DNA from 3 places in the Kitasatospora sp. NPDC088264 genome. Region 1 is predicted to be linked to each of the others. Evidence: riboswitches for the same ligand, from Rfam matches in the RefSeq annotation. Region 1 holds a riboswitch; each other region holds the start of a gene.
What was found. Region 1 has a riboswitch for cyclic di-AMP ahead of AB0O82_RS19785 (LysM peptidoglycan-binding domain-containing M23 family metallopeptidase). Riboswitches for the same ligand answer to the same signal wherever they lie in the genome.

Region 2: it holds a riboswitch for cyclic di-AMP, as region 1 does, so the genes downstream of both, AB0O82_RS08030 (M23 family metallopeptidase) here and AB0O82_RS19785 (LysM peptidoglycan-binding domain-containing M23 family metallopeptidase) in region 1, are expected to answer to the same signal.
Region 3: it holds a riboswitch for cyclic di-AMP, as region 1 does, so the genes downstream of both, AB0O82_RS12905 (NlpC/P60 family protein) here and AB0O82_RS19785 (LysM peptidoglycan-binding domain-containing M23 family metallopeptidase) in region 1, are expected to answer to the same signal.

Annotation. Positions count from the first base shown of each region.
Region 1 is NZ_JBFBIR010000023.1:73,402-80,433, reverse strand. Features, by position in the region: gene purB (adenylosuccinate lyase) at 1-689, shown strand, start outside; gene AB0O82_RS19790 (MFS transporter) at 697-2,229, opposite strand; cyclic di-AMP (ydaO/yuaA leader) riboswitch at 2,542-2,724, shown strand; gene AB0O82_RS19785 (LysM peptidoglycan-binding domain-containing M23 family metallopeptidase) at 2,727-3,686, shown strand; gene AB0O82_RS19780 (DUF2470 domain-containing protein) at 3,963-4,682, opposite strand; gene AB0O82_RS19775 (MFS transporter) at 4,862-6,076, shown strand; gene AB0O82_RS19770 (RidA family protein) at 6,154-6,579, opposite strand; gene AB0O82_RS19765 (IclR family transcriptional regulator) at 6,606-7,032, opposite strand, start outside.
Region 2 is NZ_JBFBIR010000007.1:19,494-26,525, reverse strand. Features, by position in the region: gene AB0O82_RS08045 (PP2C family protein-serine/threonine phosphatase) at 1-461, opposite strand, end outside; gene AB0O82_RS08040 (TetR-like C-terminal domain-containing protein) at 683-1,252, opposite strand; gene AB0O82_RS08035 (alpha/beta hydrolase) at 1,323-2,150, opposite strand; cyclic di-AMP (ydaO/yuaA leader) riboswitch at 2,496-2,654, shown strand; gene AB0O82_RS08030 (M23 family metallopeptidase) at 2,667-3,500, shown strand; gene AB0O82_RS08025 (hypothetical protein) at 3,614-4,576, opposite strand; gene AB0O82_RS08020 (GNAT family protein) at 4,619-5,191, shown strand; gene AB0O82_RS08015 (sensor domain-containing protein) at 5,382-6,122, shown strand; gene AB0O82_RS08010 (hypothetical protein) at 6,225-6,977, shown strand; gene AB0O82_RS08005 (GNAT family N-acetyltransferase) at 7,014-7,032, shown strand, end outside.
Region 3 is NZ_JBFBIR010000012.1:145,098-152,129, reverse strand. Features, by position in the region: gene AB0O82_RS12915 (NYN domain-containing protein) at 94-1,440, shown strand; gene AB0O82_RS12910 (NlpC/P60 family protein) at 1,641-2,675, shown strand; cyclic di-AMP (ydaO/yuaA leader) riboswitch at 3,014-3,163, shown strand; gene AB0O82_RS12905 (NlpC/P60 family protein) at 3,174-4,319, shown strand; gene AB0O82_RS12900 (NlpC/P60 family protein) at 4,546-5,592, shown strand; gene AB0O82_RS12895 (hypothetical protein) at 5,802-6,833, shown strand; gene AB0O82_RS12890 (glycosyltransferase 87 family protein) at 6,898-7,032, opposite strand, start outside.

The sequences.
Region 1 (7,032 bases):
TCCAGCTGGCCGCCGCGCCGTCCAGTCTGGCCAAGACCATCCGTCTGATGGCCGGCCACGAGCTGGTCACGGAGGGCTTCAAGGAGGGCCAGGTCGGCTCCTCGGCGATGCCGCACAAGATGAACACCCGCTCCTGCGAGCGCGTCAACGGCCTGGCCGTCATCCTGCGCGGCTACGCCTCGATGACCGGCGAGCTGGCCGGCGACCAGTGGAACGAGGGTGACGTCTCCTGCTCAGTGGTGCGCCGGGTCGCGCTGCCGGACGCCTTCTTCGCCTTCGACGGCCTGCTGGAGACCTTCCTGACCGTCCTCGACGAGTTCGGCGCCTTCCCCGCCGTGATCGAGGCCGAGCTGGACCGCTACCTGCCGTTCCTCGCCACCACCAAGGTGCTGATGGGCGCGGTGCGCGCGGGCGTCGGCCGGGAGACCGGGCACGAGGTCATCAAGGAGCACGCCGTCGCCTCCGCGCTGGCGATGCGTGCGGGCGCCCGCGAGAACGAGCTGCTGGACCGGCTGGCCGCCGACGAGCGGATCCCGCTGGACCGGGCCGGGCTGGACGCGCTGCTGGCCGACCGGCTCTCCTTCACCGGTGCGGCCGGTGCCCAGGTCGCCGAGGTGGTCCGCCAGGTGGAGGCCGTCGCCGCCGCCTACCCGGAGGCCGCCAAGTACGCGCCCGGTGACATCCTCTGACGATTCGTCAGCTGGCTGAGGGCCCTGCCGCCGATCCGGTGGCGGGGCCCTCGTCCGTGTGGACGTGGCCCGGGTCGAGCGGCGGGGTGGTGCCGCAGGCCCACTCGCAGTCCGGCTCGGCCACCGGGCGGTCCACCGGCGCGAGCACGTTGCCGCGGACGGTGGCGAAGGCCGTCAGCCCGCCGGTGACCAGCAGCCCGGCGCAGATCAGCATCGCGGTGCGGAAGGCCGAGTCCACCGCGGACGGCACCCGGTAGGCGTCGCCGCTCAGCCCGGCGAGCGAGGGCAGCGCGGCGACCGCGAGCAGCCCGGCCGCGCGGGCGGCGGCGTTGTTGACGCCGCTGGCGATGCCCGCGTGCCGGACCTCGACGGCGGCCAGCACCGTCGCCGTCAGCGGCGCGACCAACAGGGTCATCCCGCAGCCCAGCACCGTGACGGCGGGCAGCACGTCCGCCCAGTAGGAGGAGCCGGGGCCGGTGCGCAGCATCAGCAGCACCCCGGCGGCGCACAGCAGCGGACCGACGGTGAGCGGGATCCGGGGGCCGATCCGCTTGCCCAGCCGCCCGGCGCGCGCCGACAGGGTCAGCATCAGCACGGTGATCGGGACCAGGGCGAGGCCGGAGACCAGCGGGGAGAAGCCGGAGACGATCTGCAACTGCACCACCAGCAGGAAGAACACCCCGCTGAACGCCGCGTAGACGCAGAGGGTGACCAGGTTGACGGCGGTGAACAGCCGGGAGGAGAAGAGGCCGAGCGGCAGCATCGGCTCGGCGGCGCGGCGCTCGACCGCGATGAAGGCAGCGCCGAGCAGCAGGCCGATCGCGCCGGTGAGCCAGACCGCGGGGGACAGGCCCTCCCCGGCGGCGGTCAGCGCGTAGGTGATCGCGCCGAGGGCGAGCGCGGCGAGCAGCGCGCCGGGGACGTCGAAGCGGCCGACGGCGCTCTCGTTCCGGCTCTCGGGGACGAACCGGGAGGTGACCGCGACCACGGCGGCCGCGAGCGGAAGGTTCAGCAGGAAGATCCACCGCCAGCCGGGGCCGTCCACCAGCCAGCCGCCGAGGAAGGGGCCGACCGCGGCCGACACCCCGCCGAGGCCCGACCACAGGCCGACCGCCGCCGAGCGGTCGTCCGGGTGGAAGACGGCTTGCAGCATGGCGAGCGAACCGGGGGTGAGCAGCGCCCCGCCGATGCCCTGGACGGCGCGGGCGGCGATCAGCACGTGGATGGTGGGGGCGGCGGCGCAGGCCGCGGAGGCGGCGGCGAACCAGAGCACGCCGATCAGGAAGACCCGGCGCCGGCCGTACCGGTCGCCGAGCGCGCCGCCGAGCAGGATCAGTCCGGCCAGGGTGAGCAGATAGGCGTTGAGCGTCCACTGCAGGGACGCGAGGGAGGCGCCGAGATCGGTGCCGATGCGGGGCAGCGCGACGTTCACCACGGTGCCGTCGAGCATCGCCATGCTGGAGCCGAGCACCGTCGCGAGGAGGACCCAGCGTCCCCGCGAGGTGCCCAGGCGCAGTGTTCCTGCTTCGGAGGTGGCCACGGGCCGATCCTGCGCCCGTGGGGCGTACGTGACAAGGGTCACCGGGGGGTGTGTCGGTGGGTGCGCGGTGCGTGAGCGGGCGGGTGCGCAGCGGTGGCGGAATCGGCGCAGCGTCGTGGATCAGTGGCGCCGGGTGAATGGATTGTGCACGTACGGTGCAGCCGATCATTCGGAGGGTCACCGCAGCTCGGGGGGTTGTTGCCGGTTCAAGTGATCGACATTGCTTCACCCGAACGGATGGGTTTTAGTTCAGCGACCGCCCGGCCAGTCCGGACGGATCCACCGGGTGGAACGCCGAATCCTGCCGCTGCCCGGTGGCTCGCACCGAACTCTGTACGGCAGGAGCGGGGGACCCACAGGTAAGTCGCCGGACCGGAAACGGCACGCTTTCGCGTACCCGGATCCAGGGCCGGCTAGGGGTGAAGCCGCATGTGCGGCCGGGCAACTCCAGCCCGAACCCGACAGCTCACCTCGCAGGCGTCGGAGAGGAAAATTCCATGCCTGCACAGGCTCGTCGTATCGCCCTGCCCCGCGCCGCCCGCATCGGGATCGCCACCGCCGTCACCGGTGTCTCCTTCGCCCTGCCGCTCGTCACCGCGATGAGCGCCCAGGCCCACCCCGCGCCGGCCGCCGCGGTCACCGCCGCCCCGGCCGCCGCTCCCGCCGACCAGGCCCAGGCCTCGTCGCAGGAGAGCTACCGCGTCGTCAGCGGCGACACCCTGTCCCGGATCGCCGACGCCCAGCACGTCGACGGCGGCTGGCAGGCGCTGTACGACCACAACCGTGAGGTCGTCGGCGGCAACCCGGACCTGATCTTCCCCGGTCAGCGGCTCGTGATCGCGGGCCAGGCCGCCCCGGCCAAGCCCGCTGCCCCGGCGAAGCCCGCCCAGCCGTCCGCCCAGGACGCCGCGCCGGCCACCACCGCCGCCAAGCCGCAGGCCCAGCCGGAGGTCCGGACCGAGGCGGCCAAGCCGTCCGCCCAGCTCCAGACCCAGCTGCAGACCGCCGCGCCGTCCGCCGTGGTCACCGCCGTGCCGGTCGCCGCCGCTTCGGCCTTCGTCGCCCCGCTGGCCGGCCCGAAGCTGGGCACCGCGTACGGCGTGGCAGGCTCGATGTGGGCCTCCGGCCACCACACCGGCCAGGACTTCGTCGCCTCCACCGGCACCCCGCTGCGCGCCGTCGGCAACGGTGTCGTGGTGAAGGCCGGCAACGGCGGCGCCTACGGCAACGAGGTCGAGATCAAGCTCGCCGACGGCCACTTCGCCGAGTACGCGCACCTCTCCTCGATCGGGGTGAAGATCGGTCAGGCCGTCAAGGCCGGACAGCAGATCGGCCTCTCCGGCGCGACCGGCAACGTGACCGGCCCGCACCTGCACTTCGAGATCCGCAACGGCTCGGAGTACGGCTCGGACATCAACCCGGTCGCCTACCTGCGGGCCCACGGCGTCGCGCTCTGACCCGTACCGGATGTACCGGATGTGCCGGATCTGCCGGATGTACCGGATGAGGAACCACCGCTGCTACGGGGCGAATCGACCGCCCGGGATGGTCATGTCGGGTGACCGCTCGACCGGGTGATCGCCGCAGCAGTGGACATGGGCGCGGGACACGCCCAGGCCGGCCCGGCTCGCGAGACTTCTCTCGCGAGCCGGGTCGGCCGCTGTCGTTTCCGGGCCTTGGTGGGTGTGTCCGGGGAGAGTTGACGATACGTCAGTGTGCTTCGGCGGGCCGGTTCAGAGCCGGTGGGCGGGCAGCCCGTGCTGGGCGGCGGTCAGCAGCTCGTGCATCCGCTGCCCGAAGTCCTCGGTGTCGGCGGCCGGTTCGGGGAAGACCAGGCGGACGTCGCGGTGGCCGTGCGGGTGGTCCAGGCGCAGGACCAGGCCGTGGCGGTCCAGGGCGAGCGGGCGGACCTCCGGGTGCTGGGCGAGCAGGTCCGGGTCGAGCAGCCGGGTGAGGACGGCGAGGGCGTCGGCGTGGTCGTCGGCGAGGTGGGTGAGCATGGCGGCCTCGTAACGGGCCAGCGGGTCGGGCGTGGCGAGGGCGAGGTCGCCAGCGGTGAGCGCGCCGGTGCCGTAGGGGGTGGCGAGGACGGCGTGGGCGACGTCCACGCGCAGGTGGACGCTGAGGCCGTCGTCGGCGAGGTGGGCCAGGTGCAGTCGGCCGGCCAGGGTGAGGCGGGCGCGGATCCGGTCGCGGACGGCGACGGGGGAGATGTCGGTGACGTCCAGGACGACGGCGAGTCCGTCGGTGGCGCGGGCGGCGGCGGTGGCGAGCGGGTCGCCCAGCGGGGCGCGCAGGCGCAGCCGGGAGCCGTGGACGGAGACCGGGGTGTCGAGGTCGTGGTGTTCGCCGCAGGCGCGGACGGTGAGCGAGGAGGTCGCGCTGAGCAGGCTCTGGACGCGCTCGGCGGTGGTGGGTTCGGGCACCTCGGCGTCGCCGGCGGGCAGGCTCATGACGGACCTCCAGTTAGTTAGGTGAGCCTAACCTAATCTCCGCTCGAGGGTGTGGCAAGTGGCGTGGCCGGGATTGCTGTCGTCGGGGATAGGTGGCGCTTGCAAGTACCTGCGGGTGTCTCGTATTGTCGACGCTGGTAGTTGCATGCGCAACGGTTCTCTCTGGAAAGCGGTCCCTCATGCCCCTCGCGCTCCTGGCGCTGGCGATCAGCGCCTTCGGTATCGGCACCACCGAGTTCGTGATCATGGGCCTGCTGCCCGAGGTCGCCGGCGACTTCTCGGTCTCCATCCCCACCGCCGGTCTGCTGATCTCCGGCTACGCGCTCGGCGTCGTGGTCGGCGGCCCGCTGCTCACCATCCTCGGCACCCGGGCCCCCCGCAAGGGCATGCTGCTGACGCTGATGGGCCTGTTCGTGGTGGGCAACCTGATCGCGGCCGTCGCCCCCGCCTTCGGGCTGCTGATGATCGGGCGGATCGTCAGCGCCTTCGCGCACGGCGCGTTCTTCGGCATCGGCTCGGTCGTCGCCGCCGACCTGGTCGCCCCGCACAAGCGGGCCGGCGCCATCGCCCTGATGTTCACCGGCCTCACCGCCGCCAACGTGCTGGGCGTCCCGATGGGCACCCTGCTCGGCCAGCACTTCGGCTGGCGCTCCACGTTCTACGTCGTCGCCGGGCTCGGCCTGCTCGGCCTCGCCGGGATCGCGGCGCTGGTGCCCGTCCAGCCGCGGGCGGGCGCCGCCCGGCTCGGCCCCGAACTGGCCGTCTTCCGGACCCTGCGGCTCTGGCTCGCGCTCGCCATGACCGTGCTCGGCTGGGGCGGCATCTTCGCGATGTTCACCTACATCACGCCGATGATGACCGAACTGGCCGGCTTCGCCCCGAGCAGCGTCACCTGGCTGCTCTTCCTGTTCGGCGTCGGCCTGTTCGTCGGCAACCTGCTGGGCGGCTGGTTCGCCGACCGCGCGCTGATGCGCAGCCTCACCGTGATCCTCGCGGTGCTCGCGGTGCTGCTGTTCGCCTTCACCTTCGCCGCGCACAGCAAGCCGGCCGCGATCGTCCTCATCCCGCTGATCGGGCTGTTCGGCTTCGCGACCGTCGCGCCGCTGCAGAAGCGGGTCATGGACCAGGCGGCGGGCGCGCCGACGCTGGCCTCGGCCGCCAACATCGCCGCGTTCAACCTGGGCAACGCGCTGGCCGCCTGGCTCGGCGGGCTGGTCATCTCCGGCGGCCTCGGCTACGACGCGCCGAACTGGGTGGGCGGGCTGCTCACCGCGGTCGCCCTCGGTGTGACGGTGTTCGCGGCGGCGCTCGACCGGCGCGGCGCGGCGGGCGAGGGGCGGGTCGTGGCGCGCTCGGGGGCCCCGGCCGAGCAGGGCGTGCCCGCGGGGCGGTGAGCGAGGGGGACGGCGGAGGGCCCGGACGCCTGGTGCGCGTCCGGGCCCTTGCGGTGGTCGGGCCGCTCGACGGTGTCTCAGGCGACGACGGCCTGGGCGTCGATCTCGACCAGCATCGGCTCCTGCGGCAGCTCGACGAAGATCGTGGTGCGGCAGGGCTTCACGCCGCCGGGCTTGATGTTCTCGTCGATGAACTCGGCGTACACCTCGTTCATCAGCGGGAAGTCCGCCCGCTTGGTGAGGTAGACCCGGAACATCACCACGTCCTCGATGGTGGCCCCGCCGGCCTCGACGATCGCCTTGACGTTCTCCAGCGTGCGCCGGGTCTGCGCCTTCACGTCGCCGTGGTACAGGTACTCGCCGGTCGCCGGGTCCTGCGGGCCCTGGCCGGAGACCTGGAGGATCGGGCCCTTGCGGACGCCCTGGGAGAACATCCAGGCGGGGGCGGGGGCGCCGTCGGTGCGGACCTCGGTCTTGCCGCTGGTCGGGTGCTGCTCGTTCATGGGGTTCCTTACGGTCTGACGGTTGATCAGTTGTGGTCCGGGCGGCCGCAGTCGGCCGAGATGGCGCGGGTGGTGGCGAGCAGCTGCGGGAGGAGGTCCAGCACCTGCTCGTAGGGGAGGACGACGTCCGGCACCGAGATGGACGCGGCGGCGACGACCCGGCCGCTGGCGTCCCGGATCGGTGCGGCCACGCAGTTGATGAACGCCTCGTGCTCGGCGTGGTCCTGCGCCCAGCCCTGGACGGCGACCTTCTCCAGCTCGGCGAGCAGCGCCTCGGGCGTGCTGAGGGTGCGGGGTGTGTGCGGGGTGAAGTCGATCCCGGCGGCCACCCGGCGGCGTTCGGGCAGCGGCAGGTCGGCCAGCAGCACCTTGGAGACGGCGGCGCTGTGCAGGGCGGCGCGCAGGCCGATCCGGGAGTACATCCTGACCGGGTGCCGGGAGTCGAACTTGTCG
Region 2 (7,032 bases), on a different contig from region 1:
AGCGCACTGTCGAAGTGCCAGTCGAGCAGCCGCTCCGGAAGCCGGGCCAGCGTCCGGGTGTGCTCGGCCAGCTCCAGCAGCATCGAATCGCCCTGGGTCCCGCGCAGACCCAGCCGGTGCCGGAACCGGTTCGCGGCCAGCACCGTCACCGCGGTCGCGGCCAGTACCAGCGTCACCCCGATCCGCACCCCGAGCGGATCCCGCACCACCGCCCCCAGCACCCCGCCGGCCAGCGCCGCGCACACCAGCACCAGCAGCTGCCCGCGTCGCAACAGCAGCCCGCCGACCACCAGCGGCAGCACCAGCGCCGACGGCGGCCAGCTGTACGGCAGCACGATCGGCAGCACGCTCAGCACCGCGGTCACCCCGAGCAGCACCCCCAGCGCGTACCGCGCGGCCCGGGCGTTCCCGTCCAGCAGCCGCAGGTACCACCGCCGCGCCCTCGCTATCGGTGCGGGCACGTGGACCTCCGCCAAGGGGTCGGCGGTCCCCTGTCATGACCACCAGTCAGCCCGGCCACACTAACCCGTCCGCCCCCACGACCCCCAGGCCCGCTGCCTGCCCGCCGCACGGGAAGTCGGCGGGTCCGACTTCTCGCGCACGCCTCACCCGGTGCGCCGGCCGTTCCGTCGTCGTGGGAGACCGGGTGGGTCGTGCCGCGGCCGGTGCGGTGGCCGGCGTCTCAGGGGGTGGGCCAGGTGCGGAGCCCGGTGGTGAGGAGGGTGATGAGGCGGCTCTGGGTGGTGGCCAGGTCTTCGGCGAGCTGGAAGCCGCCGCCGATGGAGAGGGAGGCGAAGCCGTGGGCGACGGAGCGGACGGTGCGGGCGGCGTGGATCGCCTCCGCGCCGTCGAGGCCGTACTCCCGCAGGACGGCGATGATCACCCCGACGAGCCGTCCGGCCGCGCGGGTGAGGTCGTCGTCCGGCTGCGGGGCTTGCGGGAGGGCGTTGTAGCGGTGCGGGTACTCGGTGGCGTACGCGTGGTAGGCGCGCAGGACGGTGTCGACGGCGTCGTCGCCGCTGCGGCCGACGGCGGCCTCGGCGAGCCGGTCGGCGAGTTCCTCGGTGACCCGGACGGCGATGAGCCGCCGCAGTTCGGCGAGGCCGCCGCTGACGTGCTTGTACAGCGACGGGGTGGCGACCCCGGCCCGGGCGGCGACGGCGGCCAGGGTGAGGGCGTCGGCGCCCTGCTCGTCGATGAGGGCGATGGCGTGGTCGACGACCTGCTCGGGGGTGAGTCCTACTCGGGGCATGGTGTGGGCTCTCCGTCGGTGGAAGGCGTACGTGGCGTGGCGTGGCGGGGCTGACGTGGGCGGGCGGGGCTCAGGCGAGTTCGGCGAGGAAGGGCAGCAGGGCGTCGGCGGTGGCCTGCGGGTTGTCGGCCATCGGGTAGTGCCCGGATCCGTCGATCATGACCTTCCGCGCGTTGAGCGCGATGGCCTGCCGGTCGGCGACGGCTTCCGGCTCGGGGAAGTCGGGGTCCTTGCTGCCCATGATGACGAGCGAGGGGCAGCGCACGGCCGCGGTCCAGCCGACGGGCGCGGAGTCCCCGCTGACGTGTCCGCGGGTGGCGGTCTTGCGGCCGGGGGTGCGCATGGCGGCGACGAGTCCGGCCACGTACGGGTCGAAGTCGGCGGGCCTGGCGCCCGGGTAGGCCAGCTTGCGGTGGTAGAGGCCCCAGAAGGCGGGCGAGTGGACGGTCAGGAAGCCCATGACGCGGAGGGCGCCGCGCATGAGGGCGCCGGGCGGGGGGTTCTCGATGAAGGCGTCGATCAGGGCGATGCCGGCGACCCGCTCGGGGGCGTCGCCGGCGGCCTTGACGACCGTCGCGCCGGTGTAGGAGTTGCCGACCAGGACGGCGCGGTCGATGCCGAGGTGGTCGAGCAGGGCGAGGACGTCGGTGGCGATGGCGGCGGGGGAGTAGTCGTCCCAGATGATCGAGGATTCCCCGAAGCCGCGCAGGTCCATGGTGATGACCCGGCGGCCGGCGGCGGCCAGCAGCGGGCGGAGGTGCCGGTAGGCGGCGCGGGTGTCGAGCATTCCGGGGAGCAGCACGACGGGGGCGCCGTCGCCCTGTCGGGTGTCGTCGTAGGCGAGGCGGCCGCCGGTGACGTCGAGGTACTGGGTGGTGGGGGCGCTGGTGGCGTTCATGGTGGGCCTCCGGAGGGTTGCCGGTGCGGGGCTTCGGTGCTGCCGCCGATAGCCATAAAGCTAAGGCTAATAGCCTTAGCCGTCAAGCCCTCGCGCCCTGCGGAGCGGGGGAGGCCGGCGGGGGGTGCGCGGATGAAGGGTCGTTCGTTGACGTCCGATCACGTGAGGTGGCGTCAACGGTGCTCAAGGGGGTGCAGGGGTGTCCAAGGGGAACAAAACGCCCGTCGTGCCCCGGAGTGCCCCGCCCGTCTCCGGTCGTCCCGGGCGAACGGCTTGGAATCAGGGCCTCCTAGGATTAACGTTTGATAACGCAGCGCGGTCGTCAACGCCGTACCCAGACGGCACCGTGCGCCGTCGCCTAATCCCGCCGACCGGCCTCCGGGCAGGTCAGGGAGCCGGGGAACCACGTTCCTTGGGGTGAATCGGCGGGGCTCCGGCCCGGCCGTAGGAGACCTTCCTGCTCCGAACCCGTCAGCTAACCCGGTAGGCGCGAAGGAAGGAAAGGAGCGCGCCTCCGTGGCGTCGACGCACACTCCGGCACACCCGGCCGGCCTCGCAGCAGGTACCCGGCTCCTCGACCACCCCGGCCCGGACGGCCCCGAGTACGCGGGCCCGGAGGCCGAGACCAACCGGCACCGGATGCCGCGTCAGGTCCGTGGGGCCTCCCCGCTGCTCGGCGTCACCGCCGTCGCCGCCACCCTGGGCGCCACCGGCTTCGCCTCCGCCACCCCGGCCGCCGCCCCCGCCATCGAGACCCCGGACGAGACCCCGGTCGCCCTCTCCGCCGACCCCGGCCTCGCGCTCGCCGCCCGCATCCAGCTGCAGGCCGACAGCCAGCGCACCGCCGCCGAGGAGGACGCCCGCGTCCAGGCCGCGAAGGAGGCGGAGGCCAAGGCCGCCGCCAAGGAGGCCGAGGCCAAGCGGGCCGCCGAGGAAGCCGAGCGGGCCAAGGCCGCCGCCCTCACCCTGCCGGTGCGCGACTACCACCTCACCGCCCACTACGGCCAGAGCGCCCGCTACTGGGCCCACCTGCACACCGGCCTGGACTTCGCCGCCGACACCGGGACCCCCGTCTACGCGGTCGGCCAGGGCACCATCACCTCGGCCGGCTGGTCCGGCTCGTACGGCTACCGGATCGTCGAGACCCTGCCCGACGGCACCGAGATCTGGTACTGCCACCTCTCCTCGATCATCAAGGGCTCCGGCAAGGTCGGCTCCGGCCAGCAGATCGGCAAGGTCGGCGCCACCGGCAACGTCACCGGCGCGCACCTGCACGTGGAGGTCCGCCCCGGTGGCGGCGCCCCCGTCGACCCGGAGACCTGGTTCCAGCAGCGCGGCGTCAACCCCTGACGCACCCGCGAAGCCCCGGCCGCCGGAACCAGCAGCGCGGCCTCAACCCCTGACGCACCCGCGAAGCCCCGGCCGCCGGAACCAGAAGGCACCGCGGCCGGGGCTTCGCCGCGTCACTCCTGCGCCGGGTCTGCCGGCTCCGCCGGGTGCGCGTCGAACTCCTCCTGCGCCGGCCCCGCCAGCCCCTCCAGGCGGGCGTCGAACTCCTCCTGCGCCAGCCCGGCCAGGTACGCGTCGATCTCCTCCTGCCCCGGCTCCGGCGCGAGGTCCGGGAACTCCTCCACCAGCAGTCGTGGCAGCCCGGGCACCGTCCACTCCCCGTACAGGTCGAGCGCGGCTTCCACCGCCGCCTCCTCGAACGCTCCGAAGTCCCCGGCCAGTTCGTCCGGCATCGGCTGGCCCAGCGCGGTCAGCTCGGCCAGGTTGCGGTAGCTGCGCCGCATCAGGCCCTGCTCCAGCAGCCGGCGCGCGCCGTCGGTGGCCATGCCGACCGAGATCACCCGGGTCGGGCTCCAGCCCTGCTCGTCCACCTCGTCCAGCCAGCCGGTCTGCGCCAGTGCGGCGAACACGGCCAGCCGCTCCTCCTGCGCCAGCTCCCGGAAGCCGGTCAGCCACTCCCGCACCGCCTCCGGATCCGCGACGTCCGCCCCGTACGCGTGCAGCAGCAGCGCGTACAGCCGGGGCCAGGTCACCAGGTCGGCGCGGCGCAGCAGCCCGGCCGCGACCTCGCCCTGCCACTCGGCCTCGGCGTGCAGCCGCTCCTGGCGCTTGGCGTTGAGCCGCTTGGCGGCCCGCTGGTGGTCGGTCAGCAGCCGGACGGCGGCGCCGTACGCCAGCGGGTCCGCCTCCGGTTCGGGTTGGACGTACAGGTAGAGCCGCTCGTACAGCAGGTGCTCCACCGCGTTCGAGGTCAGTTCGGGCCAGCCGTCGTGCATCCTGCCCTCGCCCAGCTCCAGCAGGGCCAGCACCGCGCGCAGCGGCGCTTCGGCCACCGGGGCGCGGTCCTCTTCCGCCGCCCAGGCGAGCAGGTCGGAGGCCCTGGTGCGCGGGGCGAGCCGCAGGTCTTCGTCGTTCATAGCTCGAACGGTAACCGCTGGCCGGGGGTAGGGTCGGCTGCCATGGTCCCCGTACGACTCACCGGCCCCCGGCTGGCCATCCGCGAGTATCACCACACCGCCGGCGACGTGGACGCGCTGTACGGGCTGTTCAGCGACCCGGAGGTCACCCGCTACCTCCCCTTCGAGCCGCGCGACCGTGAAACCTGCGCCGACCAGATCGAGCTCTACCTGGAGGAGGCGATGGCGCCGGAACGGGACACCTACCGGCTGGCCGTCACCCGGCGCGACGACGCCGAGGACCCGGTGGACGCCGTGCCGATCGCCCACGCCTCCCTCACCCTCGGCAAGCACCGCTCCGCCCACCTCGGCTACGTGCTGGGCCGCGACGTCTGGGGCCGCGGCTACGCGGGCGAGATCGCCGGCCTGCTCTGCGAGCTCTCCTTCGAGGCCCTCGGCGTGCACCGGCTGGCGGCCCGGGTCGACGTGGACAACGGCGCCTCGGCCAAGGTGCTCCTCCGGCTCGGGTTCCAGTTGGAGGGGCGGGTCCGGCACGACCTCTACAAGGGTGGCGCCTGGTCCGACTCGTACCTGTACTCGCTGCTCGCCGACGAGTGGCGCGGCGCGACCGGCTGACGGCCCGGCGTGGACGTCCGGCGTGGACGTCCGACGCGGACGTCCACGCGGACCTGGGGGCAGGCCTGCCGGGTCAGGCCCGGGGGGTTAACCCCACCCCCGATCCGCCAGGCCTCCGGATCCTCCCCGGCCCGCCGTTCGACCAGACTGGTGCCATCAGCAGTCGAGAACGAGGGACCGGGGCCGGGACATGAGCATCAGCCGAAGCACGCAGGACCGCGAGTGGGACGTCCTCGGTGGTTACGGCGACGACCCGCGTCCCGCTCGGGCCCACCGGACCGAGGAGCCGCCGGCCGTCTGGCGGGCGCCGTTCTCCGGGCACTACTACCGCGAGATCGGCTACACGCTCACCGGCCTGCCGCTGTCGGTCATCGGCTTCTCCGTCTCGATCGTGCTGTTCTGCATGGGGATCGGCACCTTCGTCACCGTCCTCGGCCTGCCCGTCCTCGCCCTCCTGACCACCGTCGCCCGCGGCATGGGCCGGATGGAGCGGGCCCGGGTGCGCGGCATGCTGGCCCTGGACGTGCCCGCCCCGGCGCCGGTGCGCCAGACCCGCCCGGGCACCTGGGGGGCGATCACCGCGCGGCTGGCGGACCCGGCCGGGTGGAAGGCCGCGTTCTACCAGGTGGTGATGTTCCCGTGGGCGGTCCTCAGCTTCGTCCTGTCGCTGGTGTTCCTGCTGCTCGGCTGGGCGATGGCGCTGTACCCGCTCTACCACTGGGTCTTTCCGGCCTTCACCTCCTGGCGCGGGTACCGGATCTTCGACTTCTACGACAGCGACAACGTCCAGCACGTCTACTACATCGAGGGGGCCTGGCAGATCGCCGGCCTCTCGCTGGTCGGGGTGCTGCTCATCATCCTCACCGCCCAGCTGGTCCGCGGCCTGACCAACGTGAACCGGGCCGCCGCCCAGGGCCTGCTCGGCCGCTGAACCCCGCGGCCCTCCCCGCCTGCCCCGCCCGCCTCCCCGGCCCCGCCCACACCCGGACGTGCTCCGGATGCGGGTGGGGCCGGCCCGTGTTGGGATGGCCGGGTGGCCGCCGCACACACCCCCGCCGACCCGGGCGCCCTGGGCCGGGACATCCTGGTCACCTCCCGCCCGCTGGACGAGTACTGCGACCTGTTCGACCTCACCCGGGCCCAGCTCGCCGCGCTGCCGGGCCCGGTGCTGGACTGCCCGGGCGGTGCGGCCGGCCTGGCCGCCGAGGCGCGTCGGCTCGGCTGCCGGGTGATCGCCGCCGACCCGGCGTACGCGCTCCCCGCACCCGAGGTCGCGGCCCACGCGCTGGCGGCCCGGGCGTCGATGGCCACCGCGATGGCCGCCCGTCCGCACCTGTACCCGTCACCGCGCTCCTGCCGACCGGACCGCTACCTGCGCAGCTGGGACCGCGCCCGTCGCCTGTTCGCCGCCGACTCGGCCGCGCACCCGCAGCAGTACGTGGCCGCCGCGCTGCCCCGACTGCCGTTCGCGGACGGCGCCTTCGCGCTCACCCTGAGCGGCTACCTGCTCTTCGCCTACCCCGAACTGTTCGGCCCCGAAAGGCAGTTGGACGCCCTGGTGGAACTCGTCCGGGTGACCTCCCCGGACGGCGAGGTCCGCGTCCAGCCGCTGCACGACGGCCACGGCCTCCGCTGCGCCCACCTCGACCCGCTGCGGTACGCGCTCGGCGAGCGCCGCGTCGCCAGCGAGATCCGCCGCTTCCCCCGCGCCGCGGACGGCCGCACCCGCCGGGTCCTGGTCCTGCGGGCCGCCGACCGCCGCCGCCGGTCTGCTGCCGAAAAGTAATGGTCTCTCCTGGTCAGCGCCCCTATACTCGCCCGCATGAACGAGACGACCGTCA
Region 3 (7,032 bases), on a different contig from region 1:
GCCGACGCGGCTCCGTCCGAGCCCGCGGCCGTCGGCGGGGCGGCGGGTTCCGATGAGTCGGTGGGCTCCGGCGGGGCGGCGGGTTCCGGCGAGGTGGCGGGTTCCGGCGAGGTGGCGCCGGAGCGTGGTGCCGAGAAGCTGGACCGGCCGCTGCCCGAGGGCGTGCGCCGGCGCGTGGTCGGCCTGGCCTCGGACGCGCTCGGCGGGCTGCCGCCCGGCGAGCTGCCGCAGAGCCTGCGCCAGTACGTCAAGTTCACCCCGGCCCGGCGGGCCAAGTACGCGGCCACGGCGCTGGCCGCGGCGCTGGAGTCGGAGCCGGCGTTCCGGGTGCGGATAGCGGAGCGGCTGAGGCTGGGCCAGCCGGACCTGGTGAAGGCGTTGGAGTCGGGCAGCGTTCCGGGCGCCGCCGATCCGATGGACGTCGCGGCCGCCGCCTACCTGGTGCGGTCGGCCGGCTGGAGCCGGCTGGTGGCCGAGGCCGGGGAGGAGGCCGAGCGGGCCGGCGCCGAGGGCGCGGCCGCCGAGGCCACCCGGCTGGCGGAGAAGTTGCAGGCGGAGCTCGCCGAGCTGCGGTCCGCCGCCCGGGCGGACCTGGAGCGGCAGCGCGCGGAGTCCGAGGACGTCCGCCGGGAGGCCGAGTCGCTGCGGAAGAAGGTGCGCTCGCTGGAGAGCGACACCCGCCGGGCGCAGGCCGAGACCAGGCGGCTGACCGCCGAGCTGGAGGCCGCGAGGGCGCAGGCGGCCGCCGAGCGTGGCGCCGCGGAGTCCGAGGCGCGGCGGCTGCGGCACCGGGTCGGCGAGCTGGAGACGGCGGCCGAGCAGGGCCGCCGGTCGGCCCGCGAGGGCCGCAGCGTCGAGGACATGCGGCTGCGGCTGCTGCTGGACACGGTGCTGCAGTCGGCGCAGGGGCTCCAGCGGGAGCTGGCGCTGCCGGTCTCCCAGATCCGGCCGGGGGACCTGGTGGAGGCGGTGGTGCCGGGTGCGGCCTCGCCGCACGACGTGGCCCGGCGCGGTCTGGCCGACGACGATCCGGCGCTGCTGGACCAGCTGCTGGCGATCCCGCAGGTGCACCTGGTGGTGGACGGCTACAACGTGACCAAGACGGGCTATCCGACGCTGCCGCTGGAGCAGCAGCGGATCCGGCTGCTGGGCGGGCTGGCGATGCTGGCCCAGCGCACGCAGGCGGAGGTCACCTGCGTGTTCGACGGGCAGGACCTGGACGTTCCGGTGATCATGGCGCCACCGCGCGGGGTGCGGGTGCGGTTCAGCCGGACCGGCGAGACCGCGGACGAGCTGATCCGCCGTCTGGTGCGGGCCGAGCCGCAGGGTCGTCCGGTGGTGGTGGTGTCCACCGACCGGGAGGTCGCGGAGGGCGTGCGGAAGGCCGGCGCGCGCCCCGTGGCTTCCGTTCTGCTGCTGAACCGGCTGGCGCGGCCCTGACGGCTGCCGCGGTGGGATGAGGCCTGGTCAGCGCCCGGTTTGCGGCGGTGTGCACATCCAGTGAAGCCTGCGGGGGAAGTGGAGTTCACGCCTTCGGGGGAGTGGCAAAACCCGTGGATCTTCCCTAGGGTGTGGCGTCAAACCTATTTTCCGGATTCTCACCTGATCGGGTGAGGCCGATGGAAGAAGGAGCAATTCCCTTGGCCTCCCACCGCCGTCCCAAGCAGCCGAGCCGCGCCCGGGTCTCCGTGCTCACCGCTGCCGCGGCGACCGCGGTCGCCCTCTCCGCGCAGGTCGCCGCGCACGCCGCGCCCCAGCCGAGCAAGACCGACGTCAAGGCGCAGATCGACCAGCTCCAGCAGGACCAGGAGCAGGCGGCGGAGAAGTACAACGGCGCCAAGGAGCGGGCCGACCAGCTCCGCAAGCAGTCCGACCAGCTGCAGGACAAGGTGGCCCGCAGCCAGGACGAGATGACCCAGCTCCAGACCGGCCTGGCCGGCGTGGCGGGCGAGCAGTACCGCACCGGCGGCATCGACCCGTCCGTCCAGCTGATGCTCTCCTCGGACCCGTCGGGCTACCTGGAGAAGGCGTCCAGCGCCCAGCAGGCCAGCGCCAGCGAGTCGGAGGCGCTCAAGGGACTGCTGGACCAGCAGCGCCGGCTGGACCAGGAGAAGTCCGAGGCCGCCGCCGTCCTGGCCTCGCTCGACTCCACCACCAAGGACCTGAACCAGGCCAAGACGGACGTCAACCAGAAGCTGAAGGCCGCGCAGGACCTGCTGAACTCGCTCAGCGCCTCCGACCGCGCCGCGCTGCGGGCCCAGCAGCAGCAGGACGACCGCGCCTCGCGCGGCAGCGACCGTGCCGACCTCGGCAGCCTCCCGCAGGCCGGCGGCTACGCGGGCGTGGCCGTGGCCAAGGCGATGAGCAAGCAGGGCTCGCCGTACGTGTGGGGCGCCACCGGCTCGACCACCTTCGACTGCTCGGGCCTGATGGTCTGGGCGTACGGCCAGGCCGGCGTCTCGCTGCCGCGCACCTCGCAGGAGCAGGGCAACGTCGGCACCAAGGTCTCGCTGGACCAGGCCCAGCCGGGCGACCTGGTCATCTACGGCGCCGACCGGCACCACGTCGGGATGTACATCGGCAACGGCATGGTGGTGCACGCGCCGCACACCGGCGACGTGGTGAAGGTGATGAAGGTCGACGCGATGCCGATCAACACGATCCGCCGGGTCTGACGGCCCGACACGCCCGAAGGGCCCCGTCCGGGCCTGTGATCCACGCCACCCTCCGACCGGGGGTGGCGTTCGGGTTTTGTCCGCAGCGCGAGTCCCCGGTGAAGAGTGATCAGCTTTGCGTACGGCGGTGATCACTATGTGTCATATTCACAAAAGAACTTTGGTCTTCTTCCGTCTTTTTTCTGACAAGGATTTGAACGGATCACGGTTCAGTTACTAGGGTCGTGCCCCGAACCACCGCACTCCCGATCGCCCAGCCAGGGTGACGGCGGTGGTTTCCGTCGAGTTCGTGACGCAGCGGGGCGGGCCCAGTGCCTGCCCGACGGGGAGCCCAGCAGTCGGGGGTGCTGTCGAACGGAGCCGGGGAACCACGTTCCTCCGGGGTGAATCGGCGCCAGGTCGGCCGGTGGAACGGCCGTGAGGCGTCGTAGGGCACGCTTCCGGCCCGAACCCGTCAGCTCACCCGGTAGACGGCGTAGGAAGAAGGAGTCCGCCTTCGTGGCGTCCCATCGTCGTCCCAAGCCCGCCAGTCGCACCCGGGTCTCGATCCTGACCGGCTTCGCCGCGGCGGCCGTCGCGCTGTCCGCGCAGTCCGGCGCCCACGCCGACCCGCAGCCGACCAAGGACCAGGTCAAGGAGCAGGTCGACCAGCTCAACGAGCAGGCCGAGGTCGCGACCGAGAAGCTCAACGCCGCCCAGGAGAAGCAGCAGCAGCTGCAGAAGCAGGTCACCGACCTGCAGGACCAGGTGGCGCGGCAGCAGGGGCAGGTGACCGACCTCCAGGGCGGCCTGGCCGAGATCGCCGGCGAGCAGTACCGCAACGGCGGCATATCCCAGACCGTCCAGCTGATGTTCTCCGCCAGCCCGGACACCTTCCTGAGCCAGGCCGACACGCTGAACCAGGCCGGCGGCACCCAGAAGGGCCAGCTCAAGCAGCTCCAGGACGAGCAGCGCAAGCTCGACCAGGTGCGCTCCGAGGCCCAGGGCAAGCTCGCCGAGATGGAGACCACCACCCAGCAGCTGAAGAGCGCCAAGGACGAGGTCCAGGGCAAGCTCAAGGCCGCGCAGGACCTCTTCAACACCCTGTCCGAGCAGGAGCGCCAGGCGATCCGCGCGGCCGAGGAGAAGGCCGCCGCCGAGGCCAAGGCGAAGGCCGACGCCGCCGCGAAGGCCGCCCAGCAGCAGGCGGCGGCCCAGCAGGCCGCCGACCGCTCCTCCCGCGACAACAGCCGCACCGACCTGAGCGCGTCGCAGGCCCCCGCCGCGCCGGTCACCAAGCCGAGCGCCGGCAGCTCGCGCGGCGCCGCGGCGCTGTCCATCGCCGCCTCCAAGATCGGCAGCCCGTACGTCTACGGCGCCTCCGGCCCCGGCTCCTTCGACTGCTCGGGCCTGATGGTCTGGGCGTTCAACCAGGTCGACGTCTCGCTGCCGCGCACCTCGCAGGAGCAGGCCCACGCCGGTACCCGGATCGGCACCGACCTTTCCCAGGCCCAGCCCGGCGACCTGCTGATCTTCTACGGGGACGCCCACCACGTCGGCATCTACGCGGGCAACGGCCAGGTGCTGCACGCGCCCAAGCCGGGCGCGTCGGTCCGCTACGAGGCCGTCGGCAACATGCCGCTGACCTCCATCGTGCGGGTCTGATCCCCGCTCAGGCCCTCCCAGGCCCGGCCTTCCACCACGGAAGGCCGGGCCTGCGGCTTTTCCGGCGCATCGGACTGATGTCCGATTGCGGGTCAAATATTCGGGTTGGCAGGGGTTTGGACTCGGTTGCCCGGACTCGCTAACGTCTGCCACCGGACTCCGCTTCCAGGGCCGCCCGCGTTGGGGCGGCGGCGGGGCCCACCGCCGGATCGGAGCCGCTGCCGCCATGCCCGTGCACCGTCGTTCCCAACTGCTCGCCCGTGCGCTGGTGCTGACCGCGGCCGCCGCCACCGCCCTGGGTGTGACGACGGGCGGCAGCGCCCAGGCCGCCCCCGCCGCGCCGGACACGCCCACCCGCAAGGACGTCAAGGCGCAGGTGGAGCAGCTCTACGGCGAGGCCGAGCAGGCGTCCGAGAAGTACAACGCCGCCCAGGAGGCGCAGCAGCGGCTCCAGGGCGAGACGACCGTCCTCCAGGGCGAGATCGCCGTCGCCCAGGACCAGCTCAACCAGTTGCGCGGCGACCTCGCCACCGTGGCCGGCGCCGAGTACCGCGGCGGCGGCATGGCCCAGACCGTCCAGCTGATGCTCTCCACCGACCCGGAGGGCTACCTGTCCCGGGCCCGCACCCTCGACCAGGCCGCCGAGCGGCAGCAGGAGACCCTGCACGAACTGGCCACCCGCCAGCGCCGGCTCGACCAGCGCCGCACCGAGACCGCCGGCAAGCTCGCCGAACTCGACCAGGCCCGCCGCTCGCTCGCCGACAGCAAGCAGCAGATCCAGCAGCGGCTCACCGAGGCCCAGCGGCTCCTCAACAGCCTGGGCGTCGCCGAGCGGGCCCGGATGGCCGCCCAGGACGCCCGGGAGGCCGAGCAGCGCGCCACCCGGGGCACCGACCGGCTGGACCTCGGCACGGCCCCGCCCGCCTCCGAGCGCGGGGCGGCCGCGCTGGCGGCCGCGGTGCGGATGATCGGCTCGCCCTACCTCTACGGATCCACCGGGCCCCGCGCCTTCGACTGCTCCGGTCTGATGTACTACAGCTGGCGGCAGGCCGGAGTGACCCTGCCGCGCACCTCGCAGGCCCAGGCGTACGCCGGGCAGCGGGTCAGCCTCTCCGAAGCGCGGCCGGGAGACCTGGTGATCTTCTACCGGGACATGCACCACGTCGGGATGTACGCCGGCGGCGGGGTGATCGTGCACGCCCCCTACCCGGGCGCCAAGGTCCGCTACGAGAGCGTCAACGCGATGCCGGTCGCGGGGGTGGTCCGGCTCTGAGCCCGGCACCGTCCGACCCCGACGCCCCCCACCCGATAGACGATGCCCCCCACCCGATAGACGGCGCCCGCCGGACGCTGTCCCGGCGCGGTGCGCTGCTGCTCGCGGCCGGCGGGCTGGCCCAGCTGTCGCTGCCGCCGGCGGCCCCGGCGGCCCCCTCCGCGGCCGGGCGGGCGTCGGACCGGTGGGCGTCGGACCGGCGGGCCGAGGTGGCCGCGCTGCTGGACGCGCGGGCCCGGGCGTTGCCCTCCTGGTCCGGACCGGCGGCGATCGAGGCCGGCTACCGCAACCTGGTGCTCGGCGCGGACGCCGGACCGGAGCGGCTCACGGCCGCCGCCGACCTGGCGGTCCGGATCACCGGGTACGACGACTACCCGGTGGTGTACCCGCGCCGGATCGACCTGGTCCTGGCCGGCGGCGGCTGGCGGGTCGACCGGGAGGAGAGCGCGAGCGGGCCCCCGGCGCTCTGGGACCTCGGCTCCGCCCGGTCCGCGGCGGGCGCGCACTGCCTGGTGCTCGGACTGGCCGACGGGCCCGACCCGGCCGGTCTGGTCGCGGTGGCCGACCGGGCCGCACCCGCCGTGAGCGAGGTCTGGGGCACCGGCTGGGCGGGCCGCCTGCTGCTCGAAGTACCCGCCACCGCCGAGCAGTTCGCCCGGCTGCTGGAGGTCGACCCGGCGGGCTGGGCGGGCATGGCGGCGGTCACCTCGGCCGCCCCCGGCGCGCCCTGGCACACCCCCGCCGACCGGGTGCTGGTCAACCCCGGCACGTTCGGGCGGCTCAGCGACTTCGGCCGGCAGGTGGTCGTCACCCACGAGGCCACCCACGTCGCGACCAGGGCCGACACCCGGGCCTGGACACCGCTCTGGCTCTCCGAGGGCGTCGCCGACTGGACCGCCTACCGGGGCTCCGGCCGGCGCCCGCAGCAGATCGCCCCCGAGCTGGCCCGGGACGTCGCCGCCGGCCGGCTGCCCACCGCGCTGCCCGCCGACCGGGACTTCACCGCGGGGGCCGACGGCATCGCCCAGGCGTACGAGCAGGCCTGGCTCGCCTGCGAGCTGCTCGCCCGGCGCTACGGGCCCGAGCGGCTCGTGGCGTTCTACCGGGCGGTCGGCGCGGCCGACGGGGAGGGGGCGGACCGGGACCACCGGCTGGACCGGCTGCTCCGGGCCGGACCGGGCGTCGGCCTGGCCGAGTTCACCCGGCTCTGGCTGGACGAGGTGGCCGCGCTGCGCGATTAGGTCCTGTCCGGCGTCGCGGGCCCGGCAGGATCGGCCGGACAGAGCCTGACGGCGCGCGCGGCGTTCAGCGCCGCTGCCTGGCCGGGGTGCCGGGCCGCTGCCTGGCCGGGGTGCTGGGCCGGTCGATGCCGTCCAGCAGGTCCTGCTCGTAGGCGATGCCGGGGCGCACCGGGTAGGCGCCGGCGGGCACCGGCTCGGG